One region of the Paenibacillus sp. FSL R5-0928 genome, then DNA from elsewhere that is predicted to be linked to it. Evidence: a T-box and tRNA genes for the amino acid it is inferred to sense, from the RefSeq annotation. Region 1 holds a T-box; the other holds one or more tRNA genes.
What was found. A T-box is a leader RNA that pairs with one kind of tRNA and senses whether it is charged. The one in region 1 lies ahead of trpS (tryptophan--tRNA ligase), so its partner is inferred to be a tRNA-Trp.
Positions count from the first base shown of each region.

Region 2: it encodes a tRNA-Trp, which carries the amino acid that the T-box ahead of trpS (tryptophan--tRNA ligase) is inferred to sense. The anticodon was not compared.

Region 1 covers NZ_CP150225.1:3,116,012-3,119,396, reverse strand. Annotated here, with positions in the region: gene MKZ16_RS13950 (hypothetical protein) at 61-486, opposite strand; T-box leader at 684-966, shown strand; gene trpS (tryptophan--tRNA ligase) at 1,071-2,066, shown strand; gene MKZ16_RS13940 (aminopeptidase) at 2,135-3,367, opposite strand.
Region 2 covers NZ_CP150225.1:6,213,304-6,216,688, forward strand. Annotated here, with positions in the region: gene MKZ16_RS28005 (BMP family ABC transporter substrate-binding protein) at 1-407, opposite strand, end outside; gene MKZ16_RS28010 (AraC family transcriptional regulator) at 737-1,492, shown strand; tRNA gene MKZ16_RS28015 (tRNA-Leu) at 1,630-1,708, opposite strand; tRNA gene MKZ16_RS28020 (tRNA-Cys) at 1,723-1,796, opposite strand; tRNA gene MKZ16_RS28025 (tRNA-Gly) at 1,807-1,881, opposite strand; tRNA gene MKZ16_RS28030 (tRNA-Gln) at 1,888-1,962, opposite strand; tRNA gene MKZ16_RS28035 (tRNA-His) at 1,982-2,057, opposite strand; tRNA gene MKZ16_RS28040 (tRNA-His) at 2,102-2,177, opposite strand; tRNA gene MKZ16_RS28045 (tRNA-Trp) at 2,201-2,274, opposite strand; tRNA gene MKZ16_RS28050 (tRNA-Tyr) at 2,281-2,366, opposite strand; tRNA gene MKZ16_RS28055 (tRNA-Thr) at 2,372-2,447, opposite strand; tRNA gene MKZ16_RS28060 (tRNA-Phe) at 2,476-2,551, opposite strand; tRNA gene MKZ16_RS28065 (tRNA-Asp) at 2,562-2,639, opposite strand; tRNA gene MKZ16_RS28070 (tRNA-Met) at 2,665-2,741, opposite strand; tRNA gene MKZ16_RS28075 (tRNA-Val) at 2,759-2,834, opposite strand; tRNA gene MKZ16_RS28080 (tRNA-Glu) at 2,890-2,964, opposite strand; tRNA gene MKZ16_RS28085 (tRNA-Ser) at 2,983-3,075, opposite strand; tRNA gene MKZ16_RS28090 (tRNA-Asn) at 3,079-3,154, opposite strand; rRNA gene MKZ16_RS28095 (23S ribosomal RNA) at 3,216-3,385, opposite strand, start outside.

The DNA of each region.
Region 1 (3,385 bases):
CGATTCAACTGTCCAAAGCTTTGATTCACCCGTCCCTTGAATGGCGCATAGGAACATAACTTAAATTACGCCCTCTCCTCCAATAGCAGTTGCTGTGAATGATATGGGTCCAAATAGATTTATAGGCAAGTTGCTATCATTCTGAATTACCAATTCATAGTTGTGGACTCCAATATAAGCACCATCAACCCACTGAGCACTTAATTGAATATCAGTAATAGTAGTAAAACGATAAAAGGATCTATAAATATCGACTCCAGCTCGTCGGATGATAACAAGAAATTGGCTATTAGCAAGTGCAGTAAGACTAAAACTACCATTTAACTCGACTCTACTGGAGAAAGAAGCCGGATTAGCCGGACTAATATTTACTTGCGCTGTGGCTAGACCCGCTCCAGCTCCAGGAATCCCTGCAACCGTTATAGCTGTAGTAAACGGATCTAACGGGATTTTTGCCTGTGACCCATAACTTATTATTGTCGCCATTTATCATCACTCCATTTCAAGGTTATAGAGTAGTATATTGTGAATCCGCAATGATAGATTGGACTAAATTCCTGATGATTATATACATTTAAGGTATACTTTGCTAGATCATATAAACCTAGATACCTCATCAATCACCATACGATTTCCACTCATTGACAACACCCCTGTTCAGAATTACAATAATTCACATATCATGAACAACGATGACAAAGGGTAAGTAGACAGACGAACATGGTCTTCAGAGAGCCGGTGGTAGGTGCGAACCGGTGACCAGCGTATGCTCGAATGGCCTTTATAGTTGTTTTTCCGAACTATCTTAATGGATGCAGTAGGGAAAACCGGGGTTCCCGCCGTTATCAAGGGACCTGTATCGAGAATTAATTCAACCTCTCCGTACAGGTAAGAGAAGATCGAAAGCCAAGAATCGTAAGGTGACACGATCATTTAAGGTGGTACCACGACAACTTCGTCCTTATTGGATGAGGTTTTTTTGTCATTTAAAGGAGGTGATGGCCATGGATGATGGCTGGTGGTGGCGACTCGAGTGTAACCAAATGCTAAATAACAGGAGGAATTTTTATATGATGAACGAACGTGTCTTAACTGGAGATCGAGTGACTGGAAAGCTTCACCTTGGCCATTACGCCGGCAGCTTGCAGACCCGAGTAGCCCTTCAGGAGCAATATGAAACTTTTGTGTTTTTAGCGGATATTCAAGCCCTAACGACCCATTTTGATCGTCCGCAGCTACTGGGTCAACATCTGCATGAGATCACACTGGACTATTTATCTGCGGGTATAAATCCGGAGAAAACAACTATATTTATTCAATCGATGATCCCTGAAATCGCAGAGCTGACCATCTTGTTCTCTATGTTTGTTACTGTGAATTCTTTACGGCATAATCCCACGATTAAAGCCGAATCAAAAAATTCCAGCTTTGATGAATTGTATTACGGTTTTCTAGGTTATCCAGTTAGTCAGACTGCTGACATAACTTTTTGTAAAGCAACGATCATTCCTGTAGGAGAAGACCAGCTCCCCCATCTGGAATTAACCCGCAAAATCGTCCGCAGATTCAACGAGCTGTACAGCCCGATACTGGTGGAACCCAAAGCGCTGATCAGTGAGACGCCGAGACTTGTGGGTACGGATGGCAACGCTAAAATGAGTAAAAGCCTTGGCAATGCCATCGAGCTGGACTCCACTAAGGAAGAAATCACCTTCAAGATAAGAAAAGCCACAACCGATCCTGCGCGTGTGCATAAAAATGATCCCGGACATCCAGATATCTGTCCTATTTTTGCTTATCATGGTGCTTTTCGCTCAGCGGGGGTAACCGAAATTCGTGAAGGCTGTGAGCGGGGTACCATGGGTTGTTCTGCTTGCAAACAGTTGATTTCGACAGCTCTAGATCAGCTTATAGAACCGATGCGAGAGCGGCGTTCCTATTATGCTACTAAGCCCAAGCTTGTGCAGGAAATCTTAATCTCTGGAACACAGCATGCCCGCAGCATTGCTCAGGAAACAATGGCCGAAGTACGTGAGGCTATGAGTCTTAACTATTTTTCAATCTAAAAATGATATTTATAGGTACTCAAAAAAGCCGGAAGCTCATTGGAAGAGATCCGGCTTTTTTCTTCTCCTTACAACACCCAATTTCCCTTACGGAATACGGGTTCAATCGTGCCGTCCGCCAGCTCTCCGTCAATATCCAGCTCTGCTGAACCGATCATAAAATCGACATGAGTTAAGCTGACATTAGCTCCTCTAGCCACAAGCTCTTCGTTCGTAAGCTTTGTGCCGCCTTCAATATTTACAGGATAAGCACTTCCTAGCGCGAAATGGCAGGAGGCATTCTCATCAATCCCTGTATTGTAAAAAATGCGGTTCAAGCGAGAGATTGGAGAATCATGCTGCACTAAGGCTACTTCTCCTAGATAAGATGCACCTTCATCCGTTGCCAGCAGTGAGGTTAAATGCTCACGTCCGGATTCAGCTTCATAAGCTACGACTTTCCCCTTTTCAAAAGTGAATGAAAGTCCTTCAACTAAACGTCCATTCAAATTAAGAGGGAGCGTGCTTCTAACTGTGCCATTCACTCCAGTACGATGGGGCATGGAATAAATCTCTTCCGTTGGCATATTAGCAACAAAATAAACACCTTTATCATTCTCACCGCCACCCCCGCGCCATAAATGGCCTTCCGGAAGCTCTACATGCAGATCCGTTCCCGGAGCACGGTAATGCAGGCTTTTATAACGTTTAGCGTTCATTCTATCCTGACTTTCTTTCAACTGACCAATATGCTCTCTCCAAGCAGCTACCGGATCATCGCTGCCCACACGATTCATCTGGAATACAGCTTCCCACATCGCCTCTACCCGCTCTTCTTCAGGAAGATCGGCAAAAACCTTGTTCGCCCAAGCACGTGTTGGCGCTTTGACCAGAGACCAGCTGATTTTGCTGTTCCGAGTATATTTGGAGTAGTTCTTGCGAGCAATAGCTGCTGCTTTGACTGCTCTAGATACCTTAGAAGAATCAATGCCATTAAACAGTTCCGGATCAGGTACTTTAATATGTAAGATGGCACCATTTTCTTCCGCGAATTTCTCCATCATCTCAGCCTGCCACTGTGGATAGTAATCGAAAGAATCCTCTGGGGCTTTTTCATAACGGATCCGTGTAGTTGCTTCATCGTCCCAGTCAACAATTACATATTTAGCTCCCGCTTCATAGGCTTTCGCTACAATCAAGCGAGTAAGTTCTGCGGTTTCTATCGGTGCATGTACCATAAGGACTTGTCCAGGCTGTACATTTACTCCTACTTTTACAACTAGGTTCGCGTATTTCTCCAGCATTACTTCAAAATCTTTCATGAATTCTCTTCCTCCATC
Region 2 (3,385 bases), 3.1 Mb from region 1:
TAATTAATGAATTTTTTGTCTGGATACAATTCTGCCGTTGCATTAAACATCTCTGTAATTTCAGAACCGCCAGAAATAATTACATCCCAATCCTCGGAAGCGATATCGTTAAATGTAGGCTCCCATTTCGTTTTATCAACGCCCATTTCAACAACCTTTGTTACTGCACCTAGTTCATCCTTAACCTTTTGCAAGCCGTTATTAGCGGAATCAAAAAATGATTTATCCCCAAGTGTCCCCGGAATCAGCAATACAACCTTGAGTTTATCCCCTGAACCTTTTTCTCCACCCTCAGCAGCGTTTGATCCAGTATTCGCAGAAGAACCGTTATTGGACGTGTTATTCCCACATGCTGTGACCAGAACCATCACCATTAATAACAACAAAGAAAGAACTTTTTTATTCATTACTCTATTCCACCCCTAATTTTAGTTGGTTAGTAATCCGGCAGAATCCCCATCTTCACCCATTGTATAATTCACGGTTCAAATGGAAATTCTCTTTTTTCCAAATAAAGTATCATTAAAAGTAATAAATTTAACGTTTAGGCTCAAAAATAGCAATAAAAATACCATTATTATTAATAATCCGCTTTATTTCCGAACGAGATGGCCAGTCAGGTTGCGAACTTTCGGATTTATTGATACGATCATAACAAATATTATTAAAAATAATTATATGATTTCGGTCATAGTTTTGTACGATTCGGCTAAAACATAAGTATTGGAGGATCATCATGGATCGTGTTCTATATATTGTAAGTGCCACACATGAGCTAAATACTTATATCCCTCCACACCAGCATGAATGCTACGAACTGGTCTATTATTTACAGGGGGTAGGGACAACCAATGTTGGCCCACGAAGTTACCATTTTCGCTCCTCTTCTTTCGCGCTTGTGCCACCCAATCATAAACATGACGAGCACCACCGTGAGGATGCAAATGTATTATTTGTAGGCTTCCACTCGGAACACCCTAATATGAGTAATCTGCTCGGCGTATATGAAGATGATAAAGATCAAACCGTTCTTCAAATCCTGCTGCGAATGAAAGCAGAGTTTACACGCAAGCAAGACGGATTCTCTGAGCTTCTAAACCTACAAATGAGCGAGATTACCGTCCATCTTATGAGGCTTCTTAGTGCCTCTGGATATCAATCCCCATCAGAAGATCGAGTACAATATGTCCTTAATTATATGAATGAGCATTATCGCCATAAATTGTCCGTCGAAACACTATCAGAAATGTCCGGATATAGCTACGATCGTTTTCGCCATCTATTTAAAGAACGTTTCGGGTCCTCACCCCTGCGGTATTTGCTGTTAAAACGCCTGGAGTATGCAAAATCTCTATTACGTCATACTCAGATGCAAATCTCTGAAGTATCTGCTGCTGCAGGTTTTGTGAACGATGCCCAATTCTGCAATATGTTTAAACGAGAAATAGGTCATACCCCGCGAGCATTCCGCATTAATAATCAATCAGGTTAATCACTAATCAGATTAAAAAAAGCCGTTGAAATAGAGAAACTCCTCTATTCAACGGCTTAATCCTGTAAAACTAAGAACATAAAGAAAAAAGGTTAGTAAGATTGCTTATAAAAGCATTCTTACTAACCTTTTTAAGATACCGGCGAGAGGACTCGAACCTCCACGGTTTCCCACTCGATTTTGAGTCGAGCGCGTCTGCCATTCCGCCACGCCGGCACATATGAACTAAATGGAGGCGCCACCCAGATTTGAACTGGGGATAAAGCTTTTGCAGAGCTTTGCCTTACCACTTGGCTATGGCGCCATGTAAATTTTGGAGCGGACGACGGGAATCGAACCCGCGACCCTCGCCTTGGCAAGGCGATGCTCTACCGCTGAGCCACGTCCGCATAAAATGGCTGGGGATATAGGATTCGAACCTATGAGTGACGGAGTCAAAGTCCGTTGCCTTACCGCTTGGCTAATCCCCAATAACATTTTAAAGTAAAATGGGGCGACTGATGGGTCTCGAACCCACGAATGCCGGAACCACAATCCGGTGCGTTAACCCCTTCGCCACAGTCGCCATATTAAGTTGATATTGTTGCCATTATTCATTTTTAAAGAAAATGGGGCGGCCGATGGGTCTCGAACCCACGAATGCCGGAACCACAATCCGGTGCGTTAACCCCTTCGCCACGGCCGCCATATTAAACTTTAGAAAGAACTTGGCAGGGGCAGCAGGAATTGAACCCACACCAACGGTTTTGGAGACCGTTGTTCTACCTTTAAACTATGCCCCTAAAAACTGGTGGAGGATGATGGATTCGAACCACCGAACACTTACGTGAGCAGATTTACAGTCTGATGCGTTTGGCCACTTCGCTAATCCTCCAAGGATGGTGCCGGCGAGAGGACTTGAACCCCCAACCTACTGATTACAAGTCAGTTGCTCTACCAATTGAGCTACACCGGCATGGCACTCATTCTTTTGTGATGATAAATGGTGGCTCGGGACGGAATCGAACCGCCGACACGAGGATTTTCAGTCCTCTGCTCTACCGACTGAGCTACCGAGCCATGATGAAAATGGCGGAACCGACGGGATTCGAACCCGCGATCTCCTGCGTGACAGGCAGGCATGTTAGGCCAACTACACCACGGTTCCAAAAGATATAATTGCTTAAGTTAATTGGTTGCGGGGGCAGGATTTGAACCTGCGGCCTTCGGGTTATGAGCCCGACGAGCTACCGGGCTGCTCCACCCCGCGTCAGTAAAAATATGTTATGGTGGAGGCTGAGGGGATCGAACCCCCGACCCTCTGCTTGTAAGGCAGATGCTCTCCCAGCTGAGCTAAGCCTCCATAAACAACAATTGTTATTGTACCAAAGTCCACTAGGATAAATCAAGTGAAAATTTGGTGACCCGTATGGGATTCGAACCCATGTTACCTCCGTGAAAGGGAGGTGTCTTAACCCCTTGACCAACGGGCCATACTAATTAAAAATTTGTGGCGGAGAGAGAGGGATTCGAACCCTCGAGACGCTTGTGGCGCCTACACGATTTCCAATCGTGCTCCTTCGGCCAAACTCGGACACCTCTCCATATGGCTCCCCGAACAGGACTCGAACCTGTGACAACTCGATTAACAGTCGAGTGCTCTACCAACTGAGCTATCAGGGAATATTCATACCAAGCTTAATCGCCTGAAAACTGAATCCGAAACGAATCTGCATTCTAAGTATAGGATAAGCCCTCGACCGATTAGTATTGGTCAGCTCCATGCATTGCTGCACTTCCACCTCCAACCTATCTACCTCGTCGTCTTCAAGGGGTCTTACTAATTGGGAAATCTCATCTTGAGGGGGGCTTCACGCTTAGATGCTTTCAGCGCTTATCCCGTCCGTACGTAGC